One region of the Roseburia sp. 499 genome, then DNA from elsewhere that is predicted to be linked to it. Evidence: a T-box and tRNA genes for the amino acid it is inferred to sense, from the RefSeq annotation. Region 1 holds a T-box; the other holds one or more tRNA genes.
What was found. The T-box of region 1 lies ahead of BIV20_RS02780 (valine--tRNA ligase). A T-box ahead of a tRNA ligase gene usually reads a tRNA of that ligase, here a tRNA-Val.
Positions count from the first base shown of each region.

Region 2: it has a tRNA-Val gene. The T-box ahead of BIV20_RS02780 (valine--tRNA ligase) is inferred to sense a tRNA for this amino acid. The anticodon was not compared.

Region 1 is NZ_CP135164.1:521,674-537,308, forward strand. Features, by position in the region: gene BIV20_RS02740 (DUF6062 family protein) at 1-238, shown strand, start outside; gene BIV20_RS02745 (pyridoxal phosphate-dependent aminotransferase) at 286-1,479, shown strand; gene pta (phosphate acetyltransferase) at 1,554-2,543, opposite strand; gene BIV20_RS02755 (lysophospholipid acyltransferase family protein) at 2,873-3,673, shown strand; gene BIV20_RS02760 (glycosyltransferase) at 3,666-4,511, shown strand; gene BIV20_RS02765 (glycosyltransferase) at 4,508-6,277, shown strand; gene BIV20_RS02770 (efflux RND transporter permease subunit) at 6,490-10,293, shown strand; gene BIV20_RS02775 (TetR/AcrR family transcriptional regulator) at 10,293-10,931, shown strand; T-box leader at 10,987-11,205, shown strand; gene BIV20_RS02780 (valine--tRNA ligase) at 11,258-13,906, shown strand; gene BIV20_RS02785 (DUF342 domain-containing protein) at 14,077-15,435, shown strand; gene BIV20_RS02790 (bifunctional folylpolyglutamate synthase/dihydrofolate synthase) at 15,513-15,635, shown strand, end outside.
Region 2 is NZ_CP135164.1:2,971,249-2,986,883, reverse strand. Features, by position in the region: rRNA gene BIV20_RS14680 (23S ribosomal RNA) at 1-2,268, shown strand, start outside; tRNA gene BIV20_RS14675 (tRNA-Asp) at 2,321-2,394, shown strand; tRNA gene BIV20_RS14670 (tRNA-Val) at 2,402-2,474, shown strand; tRNA gene BIV20_RS14665 (tRNA-Thr) at 2,501-2,573, shown strand; tRNA gene BIV20_RS14660 (tRNA-Tyr) at 2,600-2,681, shown strand; tRNA gene BIV20_RS14655 (tRNA-Met) at 2,694-2,767, shown strand; tRNA gene BIV20_RS14650 (tRNA-Phe) at 2,786-2,858, shown strand; tRNA gene BIV20_RS14645 (tRNA-Lys) at 2,881-2,953, shown strand; gene BIV20_RS14640 (hypothetical protein) at 3,133-3,483, shown strand; gene BIV20_RS14635 (MATE family efflux transporter) at 3,545-4,900, shown strand; gene rbr (rubrerythrin) at 4,968-5,588, shown strand; gene BIV20_RS14625 (YitT family protein) at 5,696-6,556, shown strand; gene BIV20_RS14620 (response regulator transcription factor) at 6,679-7,428, shown strand; gene BIV20_RS14615 (HAD family hydrolase) at 7,434-8,096, opposite strand; gene pdaA (delta-lactam-biosynthetic de-N-acetylase) at 8,215-9,018, shown strand; gene BIV20_RS14605 (hypothetical protein) at 9,127-9,561, shown strand; gene BIV20_RS14600 (zinc-ribbon domain-containing protein) at 9,633-10,373, shown strand; gene BIV20_RS14595 (HD domain-containing protein) at 10,401-10,793, opposite strand; gene BIV20_RS14590 (Crp/Fnr family transcriptional regulator) at 10,786-11,460, opposite strand; gene BIV20_RS14585 (4Fe-4S dicluster domain-containing protein) at 11,563-12,159, shown strand; gene hcp (hydroxylamine reductase) at 12,200-13,798, shown strand; gene BIV20_RS14575 (hypothetical protein) at 13,851-15,635, shown strand, end outside.

The DNA.
Region 1 (15,635 bases):
TCACTATAAGATTCTGTTTGAACAGGCGCCAAGATATTTAAATAAGAAGTATCTGGAAACATTTTTAAACACATTAAATCAGATATTTATGGAGAACTTTAAGCGTGTAAGAGATGATTTGGAATGGTTTATCCGAAAGAATGATTACCGTTATAAGGAGGAGCCATGGAAGAACGGAAGAGACGCATTGCCACGAGCATTGACGAAAGTGGGGAGTATCTGGAACGGAGAAGAATAGTGTGATATCATATATTATTAAGATAGGGAAGTTACAGGAGGCTTACAATGATTAATCAGATGTACAAAGATATGTTAAACGGAAAATCTATTATCAGACAGCAGTCTGAGTTCGCAACAGAATTAGGAAAAAAAATCGGATATGAAAATGTATTTGATTATAGTCTTGGAAATCCAAGTGTTCCGGTGCATGAAGCATATACGAAAACCATGCATCATTTACTGGACACCTTAAGTCCTGCAGAATTGCATGGTTACAGCCCATCTCTGGGAAATACAGAAGTACGTACCAAGGTGGCGGCAAGTCTGAAGCAGAGATTTGGTCTGGATTATGAAACAAAGCATATTTTCATGACCAGCGGAGCAGCAGGTGCACTTGCTCATGCATTGCGTTGTGTGACTCAGCCGGGAGATGAAGTCATTACCTTTGCACCATTCTTTCCGGAATATTGTGAATATGTGGGAAAGACGGGAGCAGTTCTTAAAGTGGTACCGGCGAATACAAAAGATTTCCAGATTAATTTTGAAGCGTTTGAAGAGATGATGAATGAGAAGGTCCAGGCAGTTTTGATTAATACACCGAATAATCCGTCTGGTATTGCTTACTCAGAAGAAACGATTCTTAAGCTGACAGAAATTATGGATAAAAAACAGAAGGAATATGGACATGACATCTTCCTTATCAGCGACGAACCTTATCGTGAAATTGTATTTGATGGAAAAGCAAGCGTTTATCCAAGTAAATACTATGATAATTCACTTTCCTGTTATTCCTTCTCCAAGAGTCTTAGTCTTCCGGGAGAAAGAATTGGTTACATTGCGGTTAATCCGAAAGCAACAGATGCGGATATCATTGCGGTAATCTGTGGTCAGATTAGCCGTGGAATCGGTCACAATTGTCCTTCTTCCAGTGTACAGCTTGCGGTGGCAGAAGTATTGGATAAGACCAGTGATTTATCTGTTTATGAGGAAAATATGAATCTTATTTATGATGAACTGGTAAAACTGGGATTTACAGTAGTAAGGCCGGGGGGAACCTTCTATATCTTTCCGAAAGCGTTGGAAGAGGATGCAAATGCATTTTGCATGAAAGCAAGAAAATATAATTTGATTTTAGTGCCAAGTGACAGCTTTGGAGTGCCGGGGTATTTCAGAATGTCATATTGCATTGATACCGAGAAGGTAGTACGTAGCTTAAAGGCGTTGGAGCAGTTTGTAAAAGAAGAGTACGGAGTGAAATAGAAAATTGTGATTATAAAAAACAGCGTGAATTAGATTTTGAGTGCTAATTCACGCTGTTTTATGTTTATGTACGATTAGTCTTCTACTAATGCAGCAGTAATAATTGCCATAGAATAAACTTCTTCCGCATTGCATCCACGGGATAAGTCATTGATAGGAGCATTCAGTCCTAACAAGATTGGTCCGTATGCATCGAAGTTACCAAGACGCTGTGCAATCTTGTATCCAATGTTACCAGCGTTGATATCTGGGAATACAAATACATTTGCATGACCTGCAACTTCATTGCCAGGGCATTTTGTCTTTGCAACACGAGGAGATACGGCAGCATCGAACTGTAATTCTCCGGAAATTGGAAGATCAGGTCTTAATGCTTTTGCTTTTTCAGCCGCATTACGCATCTTATCTACATCTTCGCCTTTTCCGGAACCAAGAGTAGAATAGCTTAAGAAAGCAACTTTCGGATCGATACCGAAAATTTTACCACAGTCAGCAGCTTCGGAAGCGATTTCTGCTAATTCATCTTCGTTTGGCTTAATATTGATTGCGCAATCAGCCATTGCCAGTACTTCATTTTCACCGGTTGCAGATGGACGTACCAGAATAAAACAGGAAGATACAATGTTGTGTCCGGGTTTCGTTTTTATTAACTGTAAAGCAGGACGAACAGTATCAGCGGTAGAGTAGGTTGCACCACCTAATAAAGAGTCAGCAACACCCATCTTTACCAACATGGTTCCAAAGTAATTTCCCTGCTTTAAGATTTTGCGAGCTTCCTCAGGCTGTACATTCTTGCTCTTACGAAGTTCGCAGAACAAGTCTACCATTTCATCCATTTTTTCATAATTTTCCGGGTCAATGATTTGAGCGCCACGGATATTGTAACCTAAGTCTTCGCCAGCCTTTTCCACTACTTCAGGTTTACCAATTAAGATTGGTGTTAAGAAGTTAGATGCCAACAGACGAGAAGCTGCTTCTAAGATTCGTGGGTCAGATCCTTCTGTGAAAACAATTTTTTTGGGGCTCTTTTTTAGTTTATCAATCATCATGCCAAAGCCTTGCATATTCATAGTAACTTTCCTCCTAATTCTAAAGAATTATTTTTACTCTAAATATAATTTACCACGTTTCAAATTTTTTTCAACGGATAGAGTGTACAAAAAGAAGAACAGAAGCCCATTTTTTTGTTTTTTTTTGAAAACAGTTCTTCTTATTGAGAAAAATAAGCGAATATAATTTTTTGTTTTCATAAAGGGTGGAATATGGTATTATAGTAATAGTTTTTCTACATGCTGTAAAAATAAATCACATGACGTAGAGATGAAAACTACATGGTGCGGTTGACAATACCGCTATGCGATGATAGAATAGAGTGATTGAAAAAGAGGATGCTATGGAAAAGGAACAAAAAGTAATTTATTATAGTGATGAATTGAATGATGAGTTTTCCGGTGATAACATTGTAACGAAGCGAATTGACGGGGAATATCGGTATACCAGAAATAGAGTTCTGGATAAGATTTGTCATATATTTTTTTACCGTATTATAGCAATACCACTGGCATTTTTGTATATGAAGATTCATTTTCGTCATAAAATAGTTAATAGGAAAGTATTAAAGCAGATGCGTGGAAAGAGATGTTACATATATGGAAACCACACACATTTTTTAGCAGATGCGTTAATTCCTACAATGGTTAGTTTTCCTAAGAAAATTTCAGTTATTGTGCATCCGAATAATGTATCCATGCCCGTGTTGGGAAGAATTACACCTTATTTGGGAGCGTTGCCTCTTCCGGATGAGAAGCAGGCATGTAAGCACTTTGTAGAAGCAATAGGTCAGATTATGAAAAAAAATGGATGGATTATGATATATCCGGAGGCACATATTTGGCCTTTTTATACAGATATAAGGCCGTTCAAGGACACCTCTTTCCGATATCCGGTACAGTATCAGACACCTGTTTTTAGTTTGACAAACACTTATCAGAAGAGACGTTTTTCAAAGAATCCTCGGATTGTTACATATATTGATGGACCTTTTTATCCGGACCGGACAAAAGTATCAAAGGAACAAAAATTACAACTGAGGAATCAAGTGTATGAAAGTATGAAGGAAAGAGCGAAGCAAAATAATGTGGAGCTTGTCAGATATATAAAGGTAGAAAAGAAAAAGGAAGAAAAAGATGATTAATATACTTTTTTCAGGAAATGCAGGAGTATTTGATGGAATATTGACGTGCATGTTGTCTATATTTAAAAGGACGGACACCAAAGAGCCGTTTCGTTTCTTTGTATATACCATGGATGTGACTAGAATCAAGCCGGAGTATCAGGCAATTAGCGACAGGCAGATAGCATTTTTAAATGAAATAGCACAAGAATATAATTTGGAAAATAAGGTAATTAAGGTAGATGTGAAAGAGTTGTATGAGAGGGAATTTGGTGGGTGTCCTAACGAGCAAGCCTATTGTTCTCCTTATACGTTGCTCCGTCTGTTTGCGGATATAGTGGAAGGAATGCCGGATAAGCTGTTATATCTGGATGTAGATATTTTGTTTAACAGAGATATCACGCTTTTATATGAAATAGATGTTTCGGGATATGAGTATGCAGCAGCAAGAGACCATTATGGGAAATATTTACTCAATCCTAATTATATCAATGCGGGAGTGTTACTCTTTAATATGGAAAAAATAAGAGAAACCGGATTGCTGGAAAAGTCAAGGAAGCTGATTAAAGAGAAAAAACTGACTTTTGCAGATCAGAGTGCAGTTTACCGGAGTACCACAAAAAAGAAAATGCTGCCTCAGAGGTTTAACGATCAGAAATTTTTACATAAACACACCGTGGTAAGGCATTTTTCAAAAAGACTATTTTATCTGCCTTATCCTCATACTGCAAATGTCAAACAGTGGAAGGTAAGTGATATTCATAGGATATTCCGGTACTATGTGTTTGATGATATTTTATTTGAGTATATTTATTTGAAGAAAAAATACGAAAAGGAATGGATGGGAGATTACAAATGAACAGTAATAAAATAATACCAATATTTTTTGCATGTGATGATAATTTTGTAAAATATACGATGGTATCCATGCGTTCTATCATGGATAATGCATCTAGAGATTACAAGTATGTGGTACACATTTTGAATACAAATATTAGTGATGAAATGAAAAAAGCTGTTATGGATATGACAGAGGAAAATTTTGAAATTCGTTTTGAGGATGTGACAGGTTATTTGACGTCTATTAGTGACAAACTGCCTCTTCGAGATTATTATTCCAAGACAACGTATTTCAGAATGTTTATTGCAGAGATGTTTCCGGAATATGAGAAGGCAATCTATATTGATAGCGATACCATAGTGAATGGGGATATTTCAGAACTGTATCTTCATGACTTGAAGGATAACTATGTAGGAGCAGCAAATGAACAGGTAATGATTCAGGAAAACGTATATGGAGAGTATGTGGAAAAAGTGCTGGGAATTGACAGATACCATTATTTCAATGCGGGACTTCTGTTGATTAACTGTGAACAGTTCCGAAAAAATCATGTGTTAGACCAGTTTGTTGACTTGCTTCATACCTATAATTTTGTAGTTACGCAGGATGAGGATTATCTGAATCTTATCTGTAAAGATAGGGTGCTGTGGTTAGAACAACCATGGAACACAGAGGTGTTTGGTGAAATTGCTTATCCGGAAAGTGAATTTAAGATGATTCATTATATTATGGTTTCTAAGCCATGGCACTATGAAGGAGCAAAGTATTCCGAACATTTTTGGCGCTATGCGAAAGAAACAGCTGTTTATGATGAAATTAAAGAAGTGCTTGCTAATTATACAGATGAACAGCGAGAAGAGGATGCAGCTTCCTGTGACCGGTTGCTTCAGATGGCAAAAGATGAAATTGCAAAGGAAAACAATTATCTGAATTTGTTAAAGAGAGGACAGTTAAAGTCAAAGGAACGTTTGGAGGTATTGGATAAAATCGCAAAGTTGGAGCGAGAAGGAAGATTTGACGAGGATGTGGAGGAAGATCCACCAACCCGTGAACTTCAGCCGGAGGAAATTGATTATCTGCGAAAAAAGGTGAAAAGTAAGATAAAGACAAGACTTACTTATAAAGTTGCAAGAAAGTTTATGAATCATTTGCTTGATAGTAAACAGTTAATTATCAAGGAAATAAAAGGGATTGAGAATTTCTGTAACTTAGAAAGTGGAGCAATTATTACCTGTAATCATTTTAATGCATATGACAGTTTTGCAATGCAGATTGCGTATGAGAGTTCCGGGCATAAAAAGAGAAAGTTTTATCGTGTAATTCGAGAAGGAAATTATACGAACTTTCCGGGCTTCTATGGAATGCTTATGAGAAATTGTAATACATTTCCGTTGAGTTCTAATTTCAAAACCATGGAGAAATTTATGAAATCCATGGATATTGTATTACAGAAAGGAAATTTTGTATTGATTTATCCGGAGCAGAGTATGTGGTGGAATTACAGAAAGCCGAAGCCATTGAAAAAGGGTGCGTATACCTTTGCAGCAAGAAACAATGTACCGGTACTACCATGTTTTATTACCATGGAGGACAGTGATATTCTTGGAGAAGATGGTTTTTATGTACAAGAATATACAATCCATATCGGAGAGCCAATTTATCCTGATAAAAATAAATCAAGGGCTGAAAATGTAGAAGAAATGCGCCAGAAAAACGCAGACCTCTGGAAAAAGATATATGAGGAAAATTATAAAGAAGAATTGAGATACAGTTGTAATGCATAACTAAATTCCGCACTGTGATGCCCCCAGAAGTTAGATTTTAGAATTTGACTTTTGGGGGCATTTCACTTGCCCGCAAACTCTTTTTTATAATAATTTTATACTTTTTTTATTGTATTATGGATGAGAATCTGTTTATAATGAAACCAGAACTGACCAGTCGGTCGGGAAAATACGAAACAGAAAAAAGTATGAAAAACGGAGGATGAAAGGTAATGTCAAGATTCAGTGTGAAGAAGCCCTATACCGTAATTGTAGGGATTGTGCTGGTAATTATACTTGGTATTGTATCATTGAGTAAAATGAGTACAGATTTATTGCCAAGTATGAATATGCCCTATGCAATTGTAATCACAAGTTATGCCGGAGCCAGTCCGGAACAGGTGGAACGTGTGGTAACGGAGCCGGTAGAAAGTGCTATGGCAAGTACTTCGAATATTAAAAATATTAGTTCACGTTCTGCGAATAACATGTCCATGGTTATTCTGGAGTTTGAGCAGACCGCAAATATGGATTCCGTTACCGTAGAGATGCGGGAAAGTCTGGATCAGATTAAGGGATATTGGCCGGACGAAGTGGGAAATCCTATTATTATGAAGATTAATCCGGACATGATGCCGATTATGATTGCGGCAGTAGATGTGGAAGGAATGGATACCCTTGCGTTAAGCGACTATACAAATGATGAGTTGATTGCAGAACTGGAAAGCGTTGAGGGAGTTGCTTCGGTGTCTGCTACCGGTACCATTGAAGAGTCGATTCAAGTTACCTTAAAGCAAGATAAAATAGATGCGATAAATGAAAAGATTGTGGCATCTTTGGATGAAAAATTTTCTGATGCAGAAAGCCAGATGGATTCTGCAAAAAATGAGATAGAAAGTGGAAAAGATAAGCTCTCCAGTGGTCAGGATGAAATGGCAGGGCAGATCAGTGATGCTCAAAATCAGTTAAATGACAAGAAACTGGAGTTGATCCAAACAGAGGCAGATTTAAATGTTAAGTTAGCAGAATTACAGCAGACCAAAAGTAGCACAGAAGCTGGAATTGCTGCGTTGCAAGAAGCACAGCAACAGGTGCAGACTCTGATTGGTACGAAGAGTCAGTTGACTGCCGCAATTACAGGTATGCAGCAGGCAGGGCAGGATACTACAGAACTAGAAGCAAACCTGGCTCAACTAGAAGCAGGTCTGGTAGCAGTTAAGGGGCAGATGGCGGCACAGGAAGGAAGCACGTTATCTGTAAATGCTTCCGATGAAGAACTGACAGCATATATTGCATCTGCTCTTACACAGGCACAACAGGGACTGATACAGATTAACGGTGGAATTGTTACCATACAGACAGCCCTTGAAAATATTGCAGCCGGAAAAACAACCATTAATGAAACACTTGCCACATTGAATGAAAGCCAGATTGCAGGTGTGATTGAAATGGGAAGTGCTTCTGCACAGTTAGCAGGTGGAGAACAGAAGTTAGAAGAATCCCAGAAGGAATTTGAGAATCAAAAAGAAGAGGCATATGATTCTGCAGATTTAAATAATATTCTTACCATGGATACGTTAAGCGGAATACTGACTGCACAGAACTTCTCTATGCCGGCAGGTTATATTAACGAAAATGGTGTTCAGTACATGGTTCGCGTAGGAGATGCTGTTGACAGTATAGATGCATTAAAGGACATGGTATTGATGGACCTTGGCATGGATGGTGTGGATACCATACATTTATCTGATGTAGCTGAGATTGAGGTAGTAGATGATTCTACAGAGTCTTATGCAAAGGTAGATGGGAATGCGGGAGTTATGCTTTCTATCGAAAAACAGACCGGATATTCTACCGGAGATGTAACAGACCGTGTGTATGATAAGATTGAATCTATGCAGAAAAGTAACAAGGACCTGCATGTATCTGTTTTGATGGATCAGGGAATTTACATTGATATGATTGTAGATTCTGTATTAAATAATATGATTTATGGAGCAATATTGGCAGTTATTATTCTGATGTTGTTCTTAAAGGATATTAAGCCAACATTGGTAATTGCTGTATCCATTCCGATTTCTGTTATTTTTGCAATCGTGTTGATGTATTTCAGCGGAGTTACTCTGAATATGATTTCCTTATCCGGTCTGGCATTGGGAATTGGTATGCTGGTGGACAACTCTATAGTAGTAATTGAAAATATTTATCGTATGAGAAGTGAAGGAGTACCGGCAAGAAAAGCGGCAGTCGAGGGAGCAAAGCAGGTAAGCGGTGCGATAGCAGCTTCTACATTGACTACCATATGTGTATTCGCACCAATTGTATTTACAGAAGGAATCACAAGACAGTTATTTGTTGATATGGGACTGACCATTGCCTATGCATTGTTGGCAAGTTTGATTGTAGCCTTGACCTTTGTACCAATGATGGGCTCTAAAATATTGAAAAAGACAAAGGATATCAAGCATCCGTGGTTTGACAAATTCCAGGATGTATATGGAAAAGTACTAGGAAAATTGTTATATGTAAAACCATTGGTACTGCTGGTAATGGTAGCTTTATTGGTAGTAAGTGCGTATGCTTCTGTTTCTAAGGGAACAGCTTTCTTCCCGGATATGGAAAGTACACAGATGACAGTAACCATAACGCCACCGGATGATTATGAGTTTGAAGAAATCTGTGAATTGGCAGATAAAGTAACTGAGAAGATTCAAGAAATTGAAGATGTGGAATCCATAGGAGCCATGGCAGGCGGCGGAAACATGATATCAATGGGTGACAGCAGTGATGATCAGGTGACTTTATACCTGATTTTGAAGGAAGATAAAAAACACAGCAATGAGGAAATTGCAGCAATGGTTACGGAAAAGACCAAGGATATGGATGGAGAAATTGCTGCCAATGCATCCTCCATGGATATGACATCTATGATGGGAGAAGGACTTTCTATTCAGATAAAGGGAAGGGATTTGGATACTTTACAGAGTATTGCAAAGGATGTAGCTGAAATTGTAGAAAAGGTAGAAGGAACGGCAGAGGTATCAGATGGTCTGGAAGAAACTACACCGGAGTTTCGAGTTACCGTTGATAAGGAAAAAGCCGCAAAATATGGAATGACAGTAGCACAGATTTACCAGCTGGTGTATGCACAAATGGAAAATACAACAGCAGATGCTACCATTTCTACAGATATTAAGGATTATGATGTATATCTGGAATCAGTAGAACAGAGTACCGCAAGTATTGACAGTATTAAAAATCTGACCTTTACTTATACAGATAAGGAAACCGGTGATGAAACGGAAATTCCGCTCGGTGATGTGGCAGAATTTGAGGAAACCGAAGGCTTAAGTACCATTAGCCGTGATGGACAGCAGCGTTATATTAATGTTACAGCAGCTATTGCAGATGGTTATAATGTAGGTTTAGTGGGAAGTGATGTAAAAGAAGCTATAGAAAAATATGAGTGCCCAGAGGGATATTCCATGAAAATGGAAGGAGAAGACGAGATGATTAATGAGTCAATGGAACAGTTGATGCTAATGCTGATACTTGCCGTTGCGTTTATCTATCTCATAATGGTAGCACAGTTCCAGTCATTAAAGGCGCCATTTATTATCCTGTTTACGATTCCACTGGCATTGACCGGAGGATTCTTGGCATTGTTCGTTACCAATAATGAAATTAGTATCATTGCCATGATTGGATTTATTATGCTGGCAGGTATTATTGTAAATAATGGTATTGTGATGGTAGACTATATTAATCAGCTTCGGCGAGCAGGAATGGAGAAAAAGGAAGCAATCATTGCAGCAGGAAAAGCTCGTATCCGTCCTATTTTGATGACAGCAATGACTACTATTTTAGCAATGTCCACTACTGCATTCGGAAGTGATATGGGTTCAGATATGTCCAGACCTATGGCAATCGTAACTATCGGTGGTATGATATATGGAACACTGATGACATTGGTAGTAGTGCCATGTATTTATGACTTATTCTATAGTAATAAGAGTATGGTAGAGGAAGAGATATAATGGGAAGTGTAATGGAAAGTTATGAAAAAGAACCTTGGGCGGAGGAATATCCGCCTAAGGTAAAGGCAATGTTTGAGGCCGTATTGGAACTGTTTGAATCTGGAAGGGGACTAAGTAGCCTGACTGTATCTGAAATTACCGCAAAGGCAGGTATCGGAAAAGGAACAGCATATGAGTATTTTTCCAGCAAAGAAGAGATTATTGCCGGTGCCTTAAATTATGAAGCCAAAAAGCATATAAAAATAGTAAACAATCTGATAGAAGAGGAACGTAACTTTAGAGAAATCCTAATGACAGGATTCGATATTATGGATTCTGTTTTTGAAAAACAAAGAGGTTTTGCTTTAATTCTTAGAATTGTTCGCGATGATACCATAAATGGCGGAAATGTGCTGACAGAAATAGAAAAGCATAAGTGTAACTTTGATATGGTAAAAGATATGATAAATCGAGTTGCGGAAATTGCAAGAAAAGAAAACCTAATTCGAGAAACAGATGAGTATAGAGTACAAAGCGCCATTATCTCTCAAGTGGCAGAATATGCTATTTTTGTTATGCATCAGAGAGTGTATCAGGACATAGATAAACAGGTGGCAAAGGAAACAGCGTATGAAAATATATTGAAGATGTTGAATTAAAAAAGAAAAAAACTTGACAATTCAAAACTTACCTCTTAATATATAAAATATATTTTAAAAGGTAGTGAGAAAGAGGAGTACACAACCACCCTTGAAAGAGAGAATGGTTCACCGGCTGAAAGACCGTTTAAAGTAGGAGTTGTGGAAGGTAGCTTTTGAACCGGAAGGCTGAATTTGCAGTAGGCTTTCACGATTAATCCCCGTTACAGGATAAGAGATATGTATTACTTGTAGTGCATAAATAAAGGTGGTACCGCGAATTTTCGCCCTTTACTGGATTTCCAGTAAAGGGCGTTTTTAGTTTAAGAAGAAAAGGAGAGAACAACATGAGCAAAGAACTTGCAAAGACCTATGATCCAAAAGACATAGAAGACCGTCTCTATCAGAAATGGGAAGAGAATAAATATTTCCACGCAGAAGTGGACAGAAGTAAGAAACCATTTACGATTATGATGCCTCCACCAAACATTACCGGACAGCTTCACATGGGCCACGCATTGGATAACACCATGCAGGATATTTTAATCCGTTATAAGAGAATGCAAGGCTACAATGCGTTGTGGCAACCGGGAACTGACCATGCTGCCATTGCAACAGAAGTAAAGGTGATTCAGTCACTGAAGGAACAGGGAATTGATAAGGTAGAACTTGGAAGAGAAGGATTTTTAGAGAAAGCCTGGGAGTGGAGAGAAGAATACGGTGGACGTATTGTAAAACAGTTGCGCAAAATGGGTTCTTCTGCTGATTGGGACAGAGAGCGTTTTACTATGGACGAAGGATGTTCCAAAGCAGTACAGGAAGTATTTATTAAATTATATGAAAAAGGATATATTTACAAAGGTTCTCGTATTGTAAACTGGTGTCCGGTATGTAAGACGTCTATTTCAGATGCAGAGGTGGAACATGAAGAAAAGGACGGATTTTTCTGGCATATTAACTATCCGGTAAAGGGAGAAGAAGGAAGATTCGTAGAAATCGCAACCACTAGACCGGAAACATTATTAGGTGATACTGCAGTAGCAGTAAATCCGGATGATGAAAGATACAAGGATATTGTAGGAAAAACATTGATTCTGCCATTAGTAGGAAGAGAGATTCCGGTTGTTGCGGATAGTTATGTAGATAAAGAATTCGGAACCGGATGTGTTAAGATTACACCGGCTCATGACCCTAACGACTTTGAAGTTGGAAAACGTCATAATCTGCCGGAAATTAATGTATTAAATGATGATGCTACTATCAACAAAAATGGCGGAAAATACGAAGGTATGGATCGTTACGAAGCCAGAAAGCTTATAGTAAAAGAATTAGAGGAGCAGGGCTTATTAGTAAAGGTAGTACCACATTCTCATCATGTAGGAACTCATGACAGATGTAAAACAACGGTAGAGCCAATGATAAAGCAGCAGTGGTTCGTAAAAATGGATGAGTTGATTAAGCCGGCAGTAGAGGCAGTAAAAAATGGTGACATCAAATTACTTCCGGAGCGTATGGATAAGACATATTTCAACTGGACAGACAATATTCGCGACTGGTGTATTTCCAGACAGCTGTGGTGGGGACATCGAATTCCGGCATATTACTGTGATGAGTGTGGTGAATTTGTGGTAGCAAGAGAGAATCCGGGTAAGTGTCCAAAATGTGGATGTACGCATATGACACAGGATCCGGATACATTGGATACATGGTTTTCTTCTGCACTGTGGCCTTTCGCTACATTAGGATGGCCGGACAAAACAGAGGACCTTGACTACTTCTATCCAAATGATGTACTGGTAACCGGATACGACATTATTTTCTTCTGGGTTATTCGTATGATTTTCTCAGGTTATGAGCAGATGGGAGAAGCACCATTTAAGACAGTATTGTTCCATGGTCTGGTAAGGGACTCCGAGGGACGTAAGATGAGTAAATCTCTTGGAAACGGTATTGACCCATTAGAGGTAATTGATAAATACGGTGCAGATGCCTTAAGACTTACGCTGATTACCGGAAATGCGCCGGGAAATGATATGCGTTTCTACTGGGAGCGTGTAGAGGCATCTCGTAACTTTGCAAATAAGGTATGGAATGCATCCCGTTTCATTATGATGAATATCGGAGATGAAAAATTAACAGCACCATCTCTGGATGCACTTGCACCGGAGGATAAGTGGATTTTATCCCGTGTCAATACTTTGGCAAAAGATGTTACAGAAAACATGGATAAATTCGAACTGGGAATTGCAGTTCAGAAGGTATATGATTTTATATGGGATGAATTCTGTGATTGGTATATTGAAATTGCAAAGACCAGAACCTTCAAAAAGGAAGAAGACCCGGAATCTGCAAAGGTTGCAATGTGGACATTAAAGACTGTATTGATTCAGGGATTGAAACTGCTTCATCCGTATATGCCATTTATTACAGAGGAAATCTTCTGTACTCTGCAGGATGAGGAAGAGACCATTATGTTATCCAAGTGGCCGGAATATACTGAAGAGTGGAATTTTCCAGCAGAGGAAGAGGCAGTAGAGCATGTGAAGGATTTGGTAAAGGGAATCCGTAATACCAGAACTGCCATGGAAGTTCCGCCAAGCAGAAAGGCAAAAGTATTCATTGTTACAGAAGATAAAATACTTCAGGATACTTTTGAGAGCATGAAGAGTGCCTATGCTGTGCTTGCAAGTGCCAGTGAAATTATGGTACAGGCAGATAAGGATGGAATTGGTGAAGATGCAGTATCTGTTGTAATTCCGGGAGCAGTAGTATATCTGCCATTAGAAGATTTGGTAGATTTTGAAAAAGAAAAGGAACGTCTGCTGAAAGAAAAAGACAAGCTGGCGAAAGAATTGGCACGTTCTAAGGGAATGCTTTCCAACGAGAAGTTTTTAAGCAAGGCACCGGAAGCAAAAGTAAAGGAAGAAAAAGACAAGCTGGCAAAATATGAGCAGATGATGGCTCAGGTAGAAGAGCGTCTGGCACAGATGAAATAGTTGATATAGAGACAAAAGGAACCGTTATATGAGAAAAAATCATATGCGGTTTCTTTTTTTGCTGACAATATTCGTCAAAATATTACAAAATGATTGAAAAACCTCTTGAAAATTGGTAATATAAGATATATAACCTTATTTTACTAGTAAACGTGATAGGAGGGAAACAGATGGCAGCATCAAAAGAGCCACAGGTAAAAATCAGTGAAGACGAAATGCAGGCATTTCTTTATATAGCGGATGAAATAAAAGATGATTATGACAATGAGGAAGCTGTCCGTCGGTTTTTAAGTGAAAAGGGAGTTAACTCTGGCATCATAGAGGAAAATTTGAGAGAGTTGCTGGAGAAACAATTGTATGGCCGAGAGATACTTATTGCGGAGGGAACACAGCCGCAAAACGGCGTAGACGGATATTATGAATATAAATTTAATTTAGATTATAGTAAGAAGCCAAAGATACGTCCGGATGGAACGGTAGATTATTGGAGTATCAAAATGTTGGAAACAGTAGAGGAAGGCCAGGTCATTGCAGTATACCATAAGGCATATCAGGGAACAGATGGTATGAATGTAAAGGGCAAAATTGTATTGGCAAAACGTGGAAGAGACCAGGTACCTTTACGAGGAAAAGGATTTGAACGTTCTGAAGATGGAAACATTTATACGGCGTTAGTCAATGGAAAAATTGAAATGATGAATGGCAGAATCACGATACTTCCGGTTTATGAAGTAAGTGGTGATGTAGACTTGTCTGTTGGAAATATTGACTTCAGAGGAGACGTAATTATTCATGGAGGTGTTTGTTCCGGAGTCAGTATCAAGGCAACAGGAACCATCACCATTGACGGTATTGTAGAGGGCGCACAAATTGAGGCAGGCAAGGACGTGGTATTAAGAAGCGGTGTCATGGGCGCATCCAGAGCAAGTATTACTAGCCGAGGAAATATTACCGCAAAGTTTTTTGAGTATACCAGAGTGCATGCCAATGGTTCTATTCAGGCGGATGTATTTTTAAACTGCAAGGTTTCCTGCGGCGGAAGTATTCTTCTGGATGGGAAAAAAGCAAGTATCGTCGGCGGAGACGTATGGGCAATAGAGAGTATTTCTGTAGATACTTTAGGAAGTGACGGAGAGGTAAAGACAAAGGTTCGAATCGGAAATGATGCAGCTGTTATGCGTCGTATCTCTGTTTTAAAGAATAAGATAGAAGTAGAACAGGAGAACTTGAGTAAAATCGAAGAGGGATTGAAGGTTTTACAGGATGTGAAGAATGATCCACGTCGGACTGAGTTATTACGTGTAAAGATTCGTGACAGTGCATTGTTGGCAGACGATACAGCAGAGTTGAATAAGTTGGAAAATCAGATAGAACGTGCACGGGGCGGAAATATTTCCGTGAAAGGTAAGGTATATCCAGGAGTATGTGTAGAGATGGATGAGTTACGCGTTGTTGTACGAGAAGAACAGGAACGGTTAGAATTTGTCAAAAATCCAGATAAGATTGTGATGTGTCAGTTAGAGTCATAAGAAACTGTCGAAAAAACAATACAAAATATGCTTGCATAAAATCACCACTTCTTTATAATTAGAAGTGGTGATTTTTTATGAGAACATACGAAGAGATAATAGAAGCAATAGCGGAGATACCGAAGTTTACAACGAAGCATCCGTTAGCACATACAAAGGCTTTTTTAGAGCGTCTGGGGAATCCTCAGAATCAGTTTAAA
Region 2 (15,635 bases), 930 kb from region 1:
GTCATCTGGCAAGGTTAAGGACTGAAGGTCTGGAGCCGAAGGGAAACCAAGTCTTAATAGGGCGATTAAGTCAGATGGAGTAGACCCGAAACCGGGTGATCTACCCATGTCCAGGTTGAAGTTGCCGTAAAAGGCAATGGAGGACCGAACGCACATCCGTTGAAAAGGGTGGCGATGAGGTGTGGGTAGGGGAGAAATTCCAATCGAACCCGGAGATAGCTGGTTCTCCTCGAAATAGCTTTAGGGCTAGCCTCATGAGAGTCTGCTGGAGGTAGAGCACTGAATTTCCTAGGGGGCGTCAAAGCTTACCGAAGAATATCAAACTCCGAATGCCAGTCAGATGATTCATGGGAGTCAGACTATACGAGATAAGTTGGATAGTCAAAAGGGAAAGAGCCCAGACCACCGGCTAAGGTCCCAAAGTGCATGTTAAGTGGAAAAGGATGTGGGATTTCGAAGACAACTAGGATGTTGGCTCAGAAGCAGCCATTCATTCAAAGAGTGCGTAACAGCTCACTAGTCGAGAGGTCCTGCGCCGAAAATGTCCGGGGCTAAAACATGACACCGAAGCCGTGGGATGTATTTATACATCGGTAGAGGAGCATTGCTGACGCGACGAAGCAGTACCGAAAGGAGCTGTGGAGTGTCAGGAAGAGAGAATGCCGGAATGAGTAGCGAGAGGAAGGTGAGAATCCTTCCGGCCGAATATCCAAGGTTTCCAGAGTAAAGCTGATCTGCTCTGGGGAAGTCGGGACCTAAGGCGAGGTCGAAAGACGTAGTCGATGGACAACAGGTTGATATTCCTGTACTGCAGTATAACAGAACTGTGGGGACGTATGTGGAAAGCATGAGCCGGGAATGGAAAGACCGGTACAAGCGAGGTAGGAGTTAAGTTGGCAAATCCGCTTAGCAATCCGAAGACGTGATGTGGAGCGAACTAAAGTAGCGAAGCATGTGAGCCATGTACCAAGAAAAGCCGCTATTGTTTATACTGTACCCGTACCGTAAACCGACACAGGTGGATGAGGAGAGAATCCTAAGGCCGACGGGAGAAGCATTGTTAAGGAACTCGGCAAAATGACCCCGTAACTTCGGGAGAAGGGGTGCCCATCTTTGATGGGCCGCAGAGAATAGGCTCAAGCAACTGTTTAGCAAAAACACAGGTCTATGCAAAACCGAAAGGTGAGGTATATGGGCTGACGCCTGCCCGGTGCTGGAAGGTTAAGAGGAGAGGTTAGCGCAAGCGAAGCTTTGAATTTAAGCCCCAGTAAACGGCGGCCGTAACTATAACGGTCCTAAGGTAGCGAAATTCCTTGTCGGGTAAGTTCCGACCCGCACGAAAGGCGTAATGATTTGAGCACTGTCTCGACAATGCACCCGGTGAAATTGAAGTACCAGTGAAGATGCTGGTTACCCGCGCCAGGACGGAAAGACCCCATGGAGCTTTACTCCAGTTTGGTACTGGGATTCGGTACTGCATGTACAGGATAGGTGGGAGGCTTAGAAGTTGGAACGCCAGTTTCAATGGAGCCACTGTTGGGATACCACCCTTGCAGTATTGGATTTCTAACCAGCCGCCGTGATCCGGCGGTGGGACAATGCCAGGCGGGGAGTTTGACTGGGGCGGTCGCCTCCGAAAGGGTATCGGAGGCGCTCAAAGGTTCCCTCAGAATGGTCGGAAACCATTTGTAGAGTGCAAAGGCAGAAGGGAGCTTGACTGCGACACCGACGGGTGGAGCAGGTAGGAAACTAGGACTTAGTGATCCGGTGGTATAAAGTGGGATTGCCATCGCTCAACGGATAAAAGCTACCCTGGGGATAACAGGCTTATCACTCCCAAGAGTTCACATCGACGGAGTGGTTTGGCACCTCGATGTCGGCTCATCGCATCCTGGGGCTGTAGCAGGTCCCAAGGGTTGGGCTGTTCGCCCATTAAAGCGGTACGCGAGCTGGGTTCAGAACGTCGTGAGACAGTTCGGTCCCTATCCGGCGCGGGCGTAGGATATTTGAGAGGAGCTGTCCTTAGTACGAGAGGACCGGGATGGACGGACCACTGGTGTATCTGTTGGCATACCAATGCCATGGCAGAGTAGCCAAGTCCGGAAGGGATAAACGCTGAAGGCATCTAAGCGTGAAGCCCCCCTCAAGATGAGATATCCCATTCTTAGGAAGTAAGACCCCTTGAAGAGTACAAGGTAGATAGGGCAGAGGTGGAAGTGCAGTAATGCATGTAGCTGACTGTTACTAATCGGTCGAGGGCTTGACCAAGAACGGATGAAGATTTCTGTGTGAACTTTTTAAGGTATATGCCTTAATAGAAGGCCTAGTGGCTCAGTTGGTTAGAGCGCCGCCCTGTCACGGCGGAGGTCGAGGGTTCGAGTCCCTTCTGGGTCGTTAATATGGGATCTTAGCTCAGCTGGGAGAGCATCTGCCTTACAAGCAGAGGGTCACAGGTTCGAGCCCTGTAGGTCCCATTTTTGTTACTATATAGATAGTATATGCCGATGTGGCTCAATTGGCAGAGCAGCTGATTTGTAATCAGCAGGTTATCGGTTCGAGTCCGATCATCGGCTTTTTGAAAATTTCATATTTTCATTATGGGTGGATTCCCGAGTGGCCAAAGGGGACAGACTGTAAATCTGCTGGCAATGCCTTCGAAGGTTCGAATCCTTCTCCGCCCATTTATCTTATATCGCGGGGTGGAGCAGTCTGGAAGCTCGTCGGGCTCATAACCCGAAGGTCACAGGTTCAAATCCTGTCCCCGCAATTCTTTTTTTAGTCAACTGCCCAGTTAGCTCAGTTGGTAGAGCAGAGGACTGAAAATCCTCGTGTCTCTGGTTCGATTCCGGAACTGGGCACTTTCAGTTAATTAGAAAATTTGGGTGTGTAGCTCAGTTGGTAGAGCACTTGACTTTTAATCAAGTTGTCCCGGGTTCGAACCCCGGCACGCTCATTAGTATAGAAAAGAAGTGTTAAATTAGCACTTCTTTTTTTGTGCAGTATGTCGAAAATAAAAAACTCAAAAAACTATAGTGAAAAAATTTTCTGCATGTGCTAGAATTAACATATATAAGGAAAGAGAAAATACGCGATTTATTAGAACGAATTAATCATTAGAAAGGATGATAATATATGATGACAGATGAATTGCGGGAACAATTGATTAAGCAGTTTTCTGCGGAGGTGATTGAAACAAAAGGGGATATGGATCAGGTCTACTATTCTTGCCCGGGATGTGGACGTCCGGTGTCAAAAGGAATGGATAAGTGTGGATGCGGACAGGCATTGAGTTGGAAGAATATTAAGACCTCAGAGGAATCCCAGGGGGTGAAAAAGGCAACATTACAGTTTGAGGTACCAATAGATTTTGCTAAGGGGGATTGCAGAAAATGTCCAATATCTTATATTGGAAAAAGTGATGGAGATAATGTTTATGAATGTCCATTAAAGATGAGAGGTTCTTGTAAATTAGAGATTTCATAGGCTATTTGAAAGAGTATAAGATAAGAAATAAGGGGTAGTGGTACAAAGGCAGGTAACAGGAGTGAAAAATACAAAATCATCAACATTATTAACGGAAGGGGTTATTTGGAAAAAGATGATTGCATTTGCAGTGCCAATTTTTCTGGGTAACCTTTTTCAACAGTTATATAATACAGCGGATTCCCTGATAGTAGGAAATTTTATTGGCAGTGATGCATTGGCTGCGGTAAGTTCATCAGGGAATCTGATTTTTTTAATGGTAGGTTTTTTCAATGGAATTGCCATGGGAGCTGGTGTGGTAATTGCGCGTTACTTTGGTGCGCGTAAAACGGAAGAATTGGAAAAGGCGGTGCATACTTTGGTAGCACTTGGATTAATGGCAGGAGTTGTCTTGACGCTGGTTGGAATGTTGGCGACGCCTTATATTTTACAGTGGATGGGAACACCGGAATCGGTTCTTCCAAATTCTATTTTATATTTTCGGATTTATTTTGCAGGTTCTCTCGGATTTGTTATGTACAATATTTTTGTGGGGATTTTGCAATCGGTAGGGGATAGCCGACATCCGCTCATGTATTTGATTATTTCTTCTATTACTAACATTGCATTAGATTTGTTGTTTATTGCAGTATTAAAAATGGGAGTTGGAGCAGCAGCGGCGGCTACCATTATTTCGCAGATTTTAAGTGCAGTACTGTGTTTTGTGCGTCTGATAAGAAGTAAAGAGGAATATCGTATTCAGGTGAAAAAAATACGGTTCCATGGTAATATGATGAGACAAATTATTAGTAACGGTGTACCTGCGGGAATACAGAATTCTATTATTGCTCTTGCAAATGTGGTGGTACAGTCCAATATAAATGCATTTGGTTCGGCAGCAGTAGCGGGCTGTGGCGCCTATGCTAAGATAGAGGGATTTGGATTTCTGCCGATTAATTGTTTTGCGATGTCATTGACTACCTTTATCAGCCAGAATCTTGGGGCAAAACAGTATGATCGGGCAAAAAAAGGAGCTCGTTTTGGGATTATTTGTTGCATCACAATGGCGGAAATAATAGGGATATTGATTTTTGTGTTTATTCCGCAGTTGGTGGGGGCTTTTGACAATACACCAGCCGTAATACAGTATGGAACTACTCAGGCGAGAACTGTTACATTGTTCTATTTTCTGTTAGCATTGTCTCACTGTCTGGCAGCTATTTTCAGAGGGGCAGGAAAGTCGACTGTTCCTATGGTAGTAATGCTGGTTTGTTGGTGTATGATACGAATTACATATATTACGATAGCAGTACAAATTTTTCCGGTAATTCGGACAGTATTTTGGGCGTATCCGTTGACATGGTCTTTAAGTTCTGTTATTTTTATGCTCTATTTTTTCCGAGCGGATTGGATTCATGCATTTGACCGGCAAGAATAGAATAAGTATAAGGTTTCTGTTTTTTGCACATCATATTATGGAAATAATATGAAAGGCAGGAAATTTTATGGCAACAGATTTTAAGCAGAGTGAAACAATGAAGAACTTAATGCGTGCATTTGCAGGGGAGAGTCAGGCAAGAAATCGTTATACTTTTGCAGCATATCAAGCAAAACAGCAGGGACTGTATGTAATTGAACAGGTATTTCGTTTTACGTCGGAGCAGGAAAGGGAACATGCAGAAGTCTTTTATAATCAGTTACAGGAACTGGCAGGGGAAACAATTCACATTGACGGTGGTTACCCGGTTGATATTAGTCCGAATATTGCAGATTTGCTGAAGATGGCACAGCATAATGAGTATGAAGAGCATGATGATGTATATAAGCATTTTGGAGATATAGCCAAAGAAGAAGGATTCGGGAAAGCGGCAGCCCGTTTTCATATGATTGCGGAAATCGAAAAGCTTCATGGGGATCGATTTGGAGCTTTTGCAAAACTATTGGAGGATAATCAGCTATTTGTTTCTAAAGTGGAAACAAAGTGGATGTGTTTGAATTGTGGATATATTTTTGAAGGAAAAGAAGCACCAAATCAGTGTCCGGTTTGTGAACACGAGAGAGGGTGGTTTGTACGAATGGAATTGGCACCTTTTTGCAGAGATGGTAATTATGAAAAATTCTCTTAAAAACTGTTAAAATTAATATGCAAATAGAAAAATATATGCTAAGATAAATACCGGATTTGGCAAGACCAAAGAACAGAGAAAGTACCGTACGGTGGAGGAAATAGAGAATGAAGAAATACACAATACGAAGAATAATATTTGAATATGCGTTGATTACAGTGGCATCATTGATATTGATTATAGGAGTATATTTCTTTAAGTTTCCAAATCATTTTTCATTTGGCGGAGTAACCGGCTTGGCGGTAGTGTTGAGTGCGGTGACGTCATTGAGTGCCAGTACACTTAACTTTGTGATTAATATGTTGCTTCTGGTATTGGGATTTGTCTTTTTGGGAAAAAGTTTTGGCATAAAAACGGTGTATGTGAGCATTTTGACCTCAGTTGGTTTAAGTGTGATGGAGAAGATTTATCCGATGTCTAAGCCATTCACAAATGAACCTGTGTTGGAACTGATTTTTGCTATTGTACTTCCGGCATTAAGTTCTGCAATTCTTTTTAATATTGGAGCTAGTGGTGGTGGTACAGATATTTTGGCAATGATACTAAGGAAGCACACACCGATTAATATTGGTACGGCATTGTTTCTGGTAGATTTGTCTATTACGATTGCGGCATGCTTTATATTTGATGCACAGATAGGATTATGTTCTATATGTGGTCTTTTGGCAAAGTCTTTAGTGATTGACAGTGCCATAGAAAATATTAATCTATGCAAGTATTTTACAATTATTTGTGATAAACCGGAACCAATCTGTGAATTTATTCATAAAGAACTGATGCGGAGTGCTACTATATTTAAGGCAGAAGGTACTTATGCTCATCAGCAGAAGTATGTAATCCTTACGGTAATGAAACGAAGTCAGGCAGTACAATTACGAAATTTCATTAAAATGAACCAGCCGATGGCATTTATGATGATTACAAATAGTAGTGAAATTATTGGAAAAGGGTTCCGAGGATTAAATTAGTGACTTGATTTAATAAGAAAAATGGTATACAATAGTTAGCATGACGAAGGAGTCTGAGAATATCTCAGGCTCCTTTTGTGCGTTATGAATAGGTAAGTTGTAAGGAAGGGTGATAGATAAGAATGAAAACATTGGAAACGAATGATTGGATGATACTAAATAGTATTATTTATAAAATTTATACAACAGAGAATTCTCTTACGATGCGCCAGCAGCTATTAGAACAGATGAAGATGGTACTGGATTTTGACAGTGCTGATTTTTATCTTGCTTCGAAGGAAAAAGAGGGAAAACTAATAGAACCGGTGATGTATAATTGTGATGAGGATCAGTCTGAAAATTATGAAGAACTTGGAAACAGTAGAGAAATTATGTACAGTGGAAAAAGTTTGGTCTATCGGGAAACTGATATTATCTCAGATGAGAAACGTGTGGAAACAGAGTATTATAAGAAGGTATATCGACCAAATAATTGGCATTATTCCCTTCAAATGATATTGGGAAAGGATAAAGAATTTCTTGGTATAATTACCTTTTATCGTACCATTGGAAAAGATAATTTCCAATATGATGATATTTTTCTGTTGGATTTGTTGAAGGATCATCTTTCTTATCGACTGTATCGTGACCGGCAGGAATGTAATACGGGAAAAGAAAAATTAACGGTTACGGAAGCGGCAGAAAAATATGGACTTACCAGGCGAGAACACATGATACTGCGTTTGTTGATGCAGGGGAAGGACAACAATCAATTGTGTGAAGAACTTTCCATTAGTGTTAATACGTTAAAAAAACATATCCTGAATATCTACCGCAAGTTAGGAATCCGGAACCGTGTGCAAATGTTTAAAATGGTAAAGGAAAGAGAATAAAACCATTAACTCCACTTAGAAAGAATATCTATAATGTCATCTGTGTTATTGGCAAAATGTGTACCACCATGTTGGATAAGAAAGTCTAGGTCGCGGAATCCCCAGGTTACACTAATGCAAGGAATTCCGGAATTATTTGCCGTTGCAATATCTACATCAGAATCCCCCACATAGATACAGGTTTCCGGTGCAGAACCAAGTTCTTTCATAGCCTCAAATACAGTATCCGGTGCCGGTTTTCGGGCAATTTCCTTCGATTCGCCAATTGCAATTGAGATATATGGTGTGAAAAAGTCTTTACACAATTCTTTTACTGCCTGGTCGAATTTGTTGGAAACTATGGCAAGTTTGTAGCTTTGAGTGGATAACTGTTTTAGCAAGTCCATAATTCCGGGAAAAGGCTGGGTAAAATCTTTTTTATGTAATTCATAGTGTTTCTGAAATGTTTTTACACAGTTGTCGTATTCAGGAAAGTTTCGTCCGTTTGGAATAGCCTTTTCAAATAGTACATAAATACCATTTCCAACCATACGGCGCACAGCGTCCTCTGAGTGAGTAGGTAATTGGTATTGTTCTAGCGCATAGTTTACACTATTGGTTAGGTCTGTTAATGTATTTAATAAAGTACCGTCTAAGTCGAAAATGACAGTATCGATTTTAGATGTCATATGAATTCCTCCCTATGTTGTTGTTTCCAAAACATTATAGCAGTTTTGGGATAAATATATCAATAATATTCGCATGGTAGATGGAATATAATTATAGAAAAAATGTTGGAGTTTGCGTGTGAATAAGGAGAAGAAGAGCTTGGCGAAGATAGTGCTGATTTTTGTAGTAGCTTTTTTTGCGGGGCATTTTGCAGCAAGAGCAGTAGATGTGGCAGGTACATCAGCCATACAGTCTTCGGAGGGAAATTGGGGATTGAGTTTTAGGGAGGAAGGAAAGTTGCCAGTGGCAAATGCGTCGATGGAGGAATTAGCAAAATATGATGCGTATTATGCGAAGGATACGGAAGACAAGGTACTATATTTAACTTTTGATTGTGGATATGAAAATGGAAATACACCGGCAATTTTGGATGCATTGAAGAAGCATAATGCGAAAGCTACTTTTTTTATTGTAGGAAATTACTTGTCGACCAGTCCGGAACTGGTAAAGCGTATGGTGGCGGAAGGTCATATAGTAGGAAACCATAGTTATCATCATCCGGATATGTCGGCGATGGATAAAGAAGCTTTTTCCAAGGAGTTAGGGGAGTTAGAAACCTTATACGAGCAGACGATGGGGGAACCAATGAAGAAGTATTATCGCCCACCTCAGGGAAAGTACAGCGAAAATAATCTTAAGATTGCAAAAGAACTGGGATATAAGACATTTTTTTGGAGTCTTGCATATGTAGATTGGGACCCGGATAACCAGCCGAGCCATGAGGAGGCATTTGATAAGTTGTTGAAAAGAGTGCATCCGGGAGCAATTGTATTGTTACATAATACGTCAAAAACCAATAGGGAGATTTTGGATGAATTGTTAACAAAGTGGGAGGAAATGGGATATACCTTTCGGTCGTTGGAGGAATTAACTGGAGCATAGGAGAAAATAGGAGGAAAATTTTGGAGATTTTTGTTGCATTATAAAAAAGAATGTGCTACAATCTTCCATGACACTTTGTGAATATAAATAAGAGAGGGATTAAACATTATGAGAAAAAAAAGTTTAGTAGTTGGTATGGTAATGGTGATGTCCGCTATGATGTTGAATGCATGTGGTGGAAGCTCTAAGGAAGATTATATTGCAGACGTAGAAGCAATCACTGAATTTTCAAATTCTGCAGCAACAGCAGCATCCTCATTAGACATGGATGCATATAACAGTGCTTTGGATGACTTAAGCATGAAGACAAAAGAAGGAAAAGCATTGAAAGCAGATATGGAAGAAATGGGAGATATCTTAAGCGATGCAGTAGATATGATGGAGAATCCAGCTGATGTTGATGAAGATGCAGCAAATGAACTTCAGGAAAAGATGACAAAGATTGCTGAAAAAGCTGAAGAGGATACTAAGGCATTTGTTGAAGCAGCTGAAGAAAGCGGAGTAGAAGAAGAAGATGTTGAAGATTTAAATCTTGGTTTCTAAATTCTTATGGTAACAAAAAGAATTCCTCACAGATTGTGAAGGGATTCTTTTTTGATATGGAGGAAATTAGTATGAAATATTGTGGAAATTGTGGATGCCAGATATCAGATGAAGCTAAGTTTTGTTTGAAATGTGGCGCAAAGCAGGAAGTAGAGCAGCAGAATTATACAGAACCGGAACAGGAAGTGCAACAGCAGAATTATGCAGAGCCGGAACAGGAAGTACAACAGCAAAGTTATGCACAGCCAGATCAAAGTTATATATATGAGCAGCCGGCAGCAGGAACATCAAAGTTTTTATGGAAACCAGCAGTTTTACTTGTGGGAATTGTATTAATTGCGTTAGTCCTGATTTTTGTTCTATTTAAGATATTTGCCGGTGGTGGAAGCAGTACTATGGAGGGGGCAGTAGAAGCGTATTATGAAGCAATTTGCGACAAAGATGGAGAGGCGCTTCTTGATATTACCTGTTCTGATTCTATGGTGAAAGCCTTAGAGGAAGAAACCGGTTATGATAAGGAGGAAATAGCTGAGGCAATGGGGGAATCCATCGAATACAGCTATGAAGATTATAGTAAGATTAAAAGTATTAAAATTGAAGATGAAGAAGAGATGAGCAAATCAGAACTGAAAGCAGGTCTGGCGGAGATAGAGGAAGAAACCGGAGTAAATGTAAAGATTTCAGAAATGTACGAGGTGGAAGTCTCCTTCAAATATTATGATACTTATTATGAAGAGTGGGATGAAGATACGGAATATCTCATGGTGTACAAATCTGGTTCCGGTTGGTATGTATTTCCTTTTGGAATGTAGGGACCGAGATTTTATAAAAACATAGTTTTACAGATAGTAATGCCTGTATCTGTTTGGAAGAATCTGATAATCCATACCATCTATATTAGTGTAGGTGTGGTGATGGGCTACCAGATAGCAGACGCGGTCAATGACATCTGAATCATAGGAAAGAGAGGACAGAAGTTCTCTAGCTGGGGCAGGACCTTCCTGCTCCTGAAGTTTTCCATTACAATTGCCGAACTTAGCTTCGGCATTTTTTATTCCAATATCATGAACAATAGCAGCAGTCTCTAGAATATGCTGTGTCTTAACATCTAGTTTTTCTGATTCTCCAATTAGTTTTGCAAATTCATATACTTTTAGAAAATGTTGAATACGTTTTGAATCTTTCGCATTGTAAGCAATCATTTTTAATATCAATTTATTATTCTTATTCATGGAAATTCTCCTTTAATAAAAATGTATTTTTGTTGTAATCCAGAATTCCTTCTTTTTTTAGTTTCCCTAATTCATTGGACATGGCACTCCGGTCTACAGAAAGATAGTCAGCCAATTGCTGTCGATTAAAGGGAATAGAAAAGGAAGGACTTTTGGCTTTTAGAGACTCTGCGGACAGATAGGAAAGTAACTTGTCACGGGTAGTTTTTTGGGACATATGCTCTACTTTCCGGGTCAGGGTCAGATTCTTTTGTGCCAGAGTAGCCAGTAAATTGTGAATCAATCTGGTATGAAACTGACATGCCGAAGAGCAGGTAGTCAGAATTTTTTGAAAGTCCAGAAAGAGAATCTCACAGTCTGAGGAAGCTATCACACTGACTTCTAAAGGAACCGTACCGATACAAGCATAGGTCTCAGCAAAGAGAAAGCCGCTGGAAACTTCTGAAAGGATAGACCGATTGCCCCAGAAGTCTTCTTTTATGATAAGCGCAGAACCGCTTAGTACCATTCCGACCTCGTGAATCATATCTCCGGTATGCAGAATAAACGATTCTTTCGCATAAGAAGAAACATGTGCAGAGAGGCAGTTCAGCATGGAGGATATGTCTTCCTTATCAATTCCGGTAAAAAGTGTAGTGTTACTTAACAGCGTCAAATATTTTTCCATTTTTCCCTCAAAATTTTAAATTTGTTGTAAAAACAACAGAAATGTTAGAAACATTTTATTATAATCAGAGCATAAAGTCAAGAAAGATTAGGAGGACGCAAAATGGTAAGAAGAATTATAGAGATTGATGAAGAAAAATGCAATGGCTGTGGATTATGTACAAAAGCCTGTCATGAGGGAGCAATCGGCATGGTAGATGGAAAGGCAAAGCTTTTGCGGGACGATTATTGCGATGGCTTAGGCGATTGTTTGCCGACTTGCCCTACCGGAGCAATTCAATTCGTTGAGAGGGAAGCAGCAGCTTATGATGAAGCAGCAGTAAAAGAAAAATCTAAGTTGTCTCAGTGGCCGGTACAGATTAAGTTGGCACCGGTCAATGCTCCTTATTTCCAAGGAGCAAATTTGCTGATTGCAGCAGATTGTACTGCATATGCTTATGGGGATTTTCATAATCGTTTTATCAAGGGAAAGATAACACTTATCGGATGTCCGAAATTGGATATGGTGGAATATGCAGAAAAATTAACAGAGATTATTTCTAACAATGACATAAAGAGTGTTACCGTGGTGCGAATGGAGGTTCCATGTTGCGGCGGAATTGAGTACGCAGCAAAGACGGCACTGCAAAATAGCGGAAAATTTATTCCGTGGCAGGTAGTTACTATTGCAACGGATGGAAAAATTTTAAGTGAAATATAAAATCAGACAGAATAAATATAGCATGAATAGGAGAAAAGAAATGAAAAATCAGATGTTTTGTTTTCAATGTGAACAGACTGCGGGATGCAGTGGATGTACCGGAGCGCAGGGAGTTTGTGGAAAGACTGCGCAAACAGCGAAACTTCAGGATGAACTGACAGGAGCATTAATTGGGCTGGCAAAGGCGTGTGGAAATAATCCATATACAAAAGAAACTACTAGAATTATTATAGAAGGACTTTTTACAACCATTACAAATGTAAATTTTCATGATCAGGTTTTGGAGGAGATGATTCAGAAAGTACATGAGGAAAAGGGACGGATTGTGCCAAATTGCAGTAGTTGCGGAGCACCTTGTGGAAATACTTCCGACTACAATATAGAGGACCTTTGGGAAGCCGACGAAGATGTCCGTTCTTTAAAATCTTTGATATTGTTTGGTATCCGTGGAATGGCAGCGTATGCGTACCATGCGTGGGTGCTGGGATATTCGGATGAGGAAGTGAACCAGTTCTTTTATCGGGCTTTGGCAATTATCGGAAATGAATGGGAGCAGGAGGATTTACTACCAGTTGTATTGGAAGTAGGAAAAATAAACTTAAAGTGTATGGAACTTTTGGATCGTGCAAATACGGAGACGTTTGGAACACCTGTGCCTACAAAGGTTTCCATGGAAGTGGAAAAGGGACCGTTCATTATTATTACAGGACATGACCTATACGACTTAAAGTTGTTATTAGAACAGACTAAGGATAAAGGAATTAATGTGTATACTCATGGGGAAATGCTTCCGGCACATGGCTATCCGTTGTTAAAACAGTATCCACATTTGAAAGGAAACTTTGGCACTGCATGGCAGAATCAGCAGAAGGAATTTGATGGAGTTCCGGCGCCGATTCTCTATACCACCAACTGCCTGATGCCTGTGAAGGAAAGTTACGCAGATCGCGTATTTACCACTGAAGTTGTGGCATATCCGGAAATGGTTCATATTGGAGAGGAGAAAGATTTTACCCCGGTAATTGAGAAGGCCTTGGAGCTCGGTGGATATGAGGGAAATAAAATCTTTACCGGAATAAATGGCGGTAGTGAGTTGATGACCGGATTTGGGCATGGTACTGTACTTGGAGTGGCAGACCAGTTGATTGAGGCAGTAAAAGCAGGAGAAATCAGTCACTTCTTTTTAGTAGGTGGTTGTGATGGCGCAAGAACCGGAAGAAACTATTATACGGAGTTTGTAAAACAGACGCCAAAGGATTCCATTATCCTTACATTAGCTTGCGGAAAATACCGTTTTAATGATTTGGATTTAGGAACCGTCAAAGGACTTCCAAGAATTATGGATATGGGACAATGTAATGATGCATATAGTGCTATTAAAGTTGCAGTGGCATTAGCAGAAGCGTTTGAATGCTCCGTCAATGAACTTCCGTTGTCCATGGTACTTTCCTGGTACGAACAGAAGGCGGTCTGCATTTTGCTGACCCTGCTTCATTTGGGGATTCAGAATATTTTTCTGGGACCAACACTTCCGGCGTTTCTCTCAGAAAACGTAACGAAGTTTTTGGTAGAAGAGTATCATATTTCACCGATTAGTACGCCGGAAGAGGACTTAAAGAAAATAGCAGAAGTATATTAAATTTTCTAAAAATGTGTTAAACTGTTGGCAGAAAGAAAAGGGGATGAATAATATGATTTTTCTAAAAGCCAACATAGAATTAAAGCATACATTTGAACGATTGATTCAGACCATGGATGTACCGGTAAAATGGAATGACATTTTTGTAGTTCTGAATAATTATCTGATATTACCGGGGGAAGTACGCTCTCTGGTGTTTAATTTCGATAATCGCAAGGTAAATACCAATGTGATAGAGATTCCAATTGTAGAAGAGGCCATTCGCCCCATAGAGGAAAATGAGTTAGTTATTAATGTATTGAATATGATACTGTATGCATTTGGAAAGTGGGGAACGATTAAGGGGATAAAGGTAGAGAAGGATTATGCGCAGTTAAACGTATTGTTTACAGAGATATTGAAAGAAATAAAAGTAGAGCCGGGATACCGGGATGACAATTTTCGTTTTTACCAGAATGGCATCCAAATTACTTATGAGGATGTGATGCAGGCAGCAATGGAAGCCGGAGAAAAGAAGAAAGAAGAGGAAGAAGAGGAGGCTGAAGAAGAGAAGTTAGGGCTCTGGCATAATATGCGTTGGGTTACTACGGCTGCTTCCTTTCAGAAAAGTGAACTGGATCAGATAGAGCAGGAAACGGAACGAATTGGAAATAACTTCTATATGGTGGGATATCAGTGCCCGAATTGTGGAAAAAACATACACATGGTGGTCTATCCTGTGGATAAAGAGTTCCCGGTAGAAACAGATGAAGGAAAGGTCTATCTGGCAAGAGCCTATGCCTGTGACATGTGTAACCGATTTTATACGCCAAGACCGGGAAAACTGTTAGGGGAAGGAGATATTTATCTCCTAGATTTTGAAGATGACCGAAACGCCTATGAGGATTATCAGGAGTTGCTGGGAAGTCGGGGGGAGAAGACCAGTAACTATAAGTTCAATGAATATGAATGGGAACGGAATAAAAAGAAGTCAGAAGACCAGGCAGAAGAGGAAGGGCCGGAAGAAGAGGATGAATTAGAGGAATTCACAGAAGAGGAATTGGCAAATCTGACAGAAGAAGTGTTAGAAGAAATGCCGGAGGAAAAATTGCAGAGGATAGCAGAAAAGCTGGAAAACGGGTTTTATGATAAGAGGAAACTCCCGGATTCCGGCTTAAAACTGCAGGATAAAGTACGGAAGGTGAGAAAGAAAAGGGAAAAGACATCACAAGAACAACAAAGTATTAACAAGCAAAGTTCGGAGGCAGAGAAGGTTTCGGAAAGGTCATATAAGGCGGAAGCAGATATTAAGCAAACCGATACTAAAGCAGAATTTCAGAAGTCTGAGATTTCCGGGCAATCTCAAGATGCACTAGTTGCAGAAAAGGTACGGGAAAAGTATGAAGCGCGAATGAAGGTCATAGAGCGTATGTCTCCAAGACAGCTAAAGGAACTGCGTGGAAACGTAAAAAAGGAAAAGGCACTTTCCGACCCGGAGAAACAGTCATATGTGGAAAAGATAGAGCAATATATCCATAAGAGTCAGAAGAAAGAACTAGAAAAAAGGGCGGAGAATGGAAGAAAGGGCAATTATGCCCAATTGTGCCGGAGCATAGAAGAGATAGAAAAGTCAGATTGTCCTGCTGAAATGAAGGAGCCTATACTTGCACCTTTATATGAATTAAGAAATCAGAAGGCGCAGGCAGAGGCAGAACAATTGATTGCCAATATGCCGGCAGTAATGGACAGAAAAAGATATAAGTTGTTTCGAGAAAAACTGAATCAATATAAAGAGGCAGATATTACACCGTATGAAGAAAAACTGGAAGCAAGAAGGGAGCAGGCAGAGCAGCAGGAA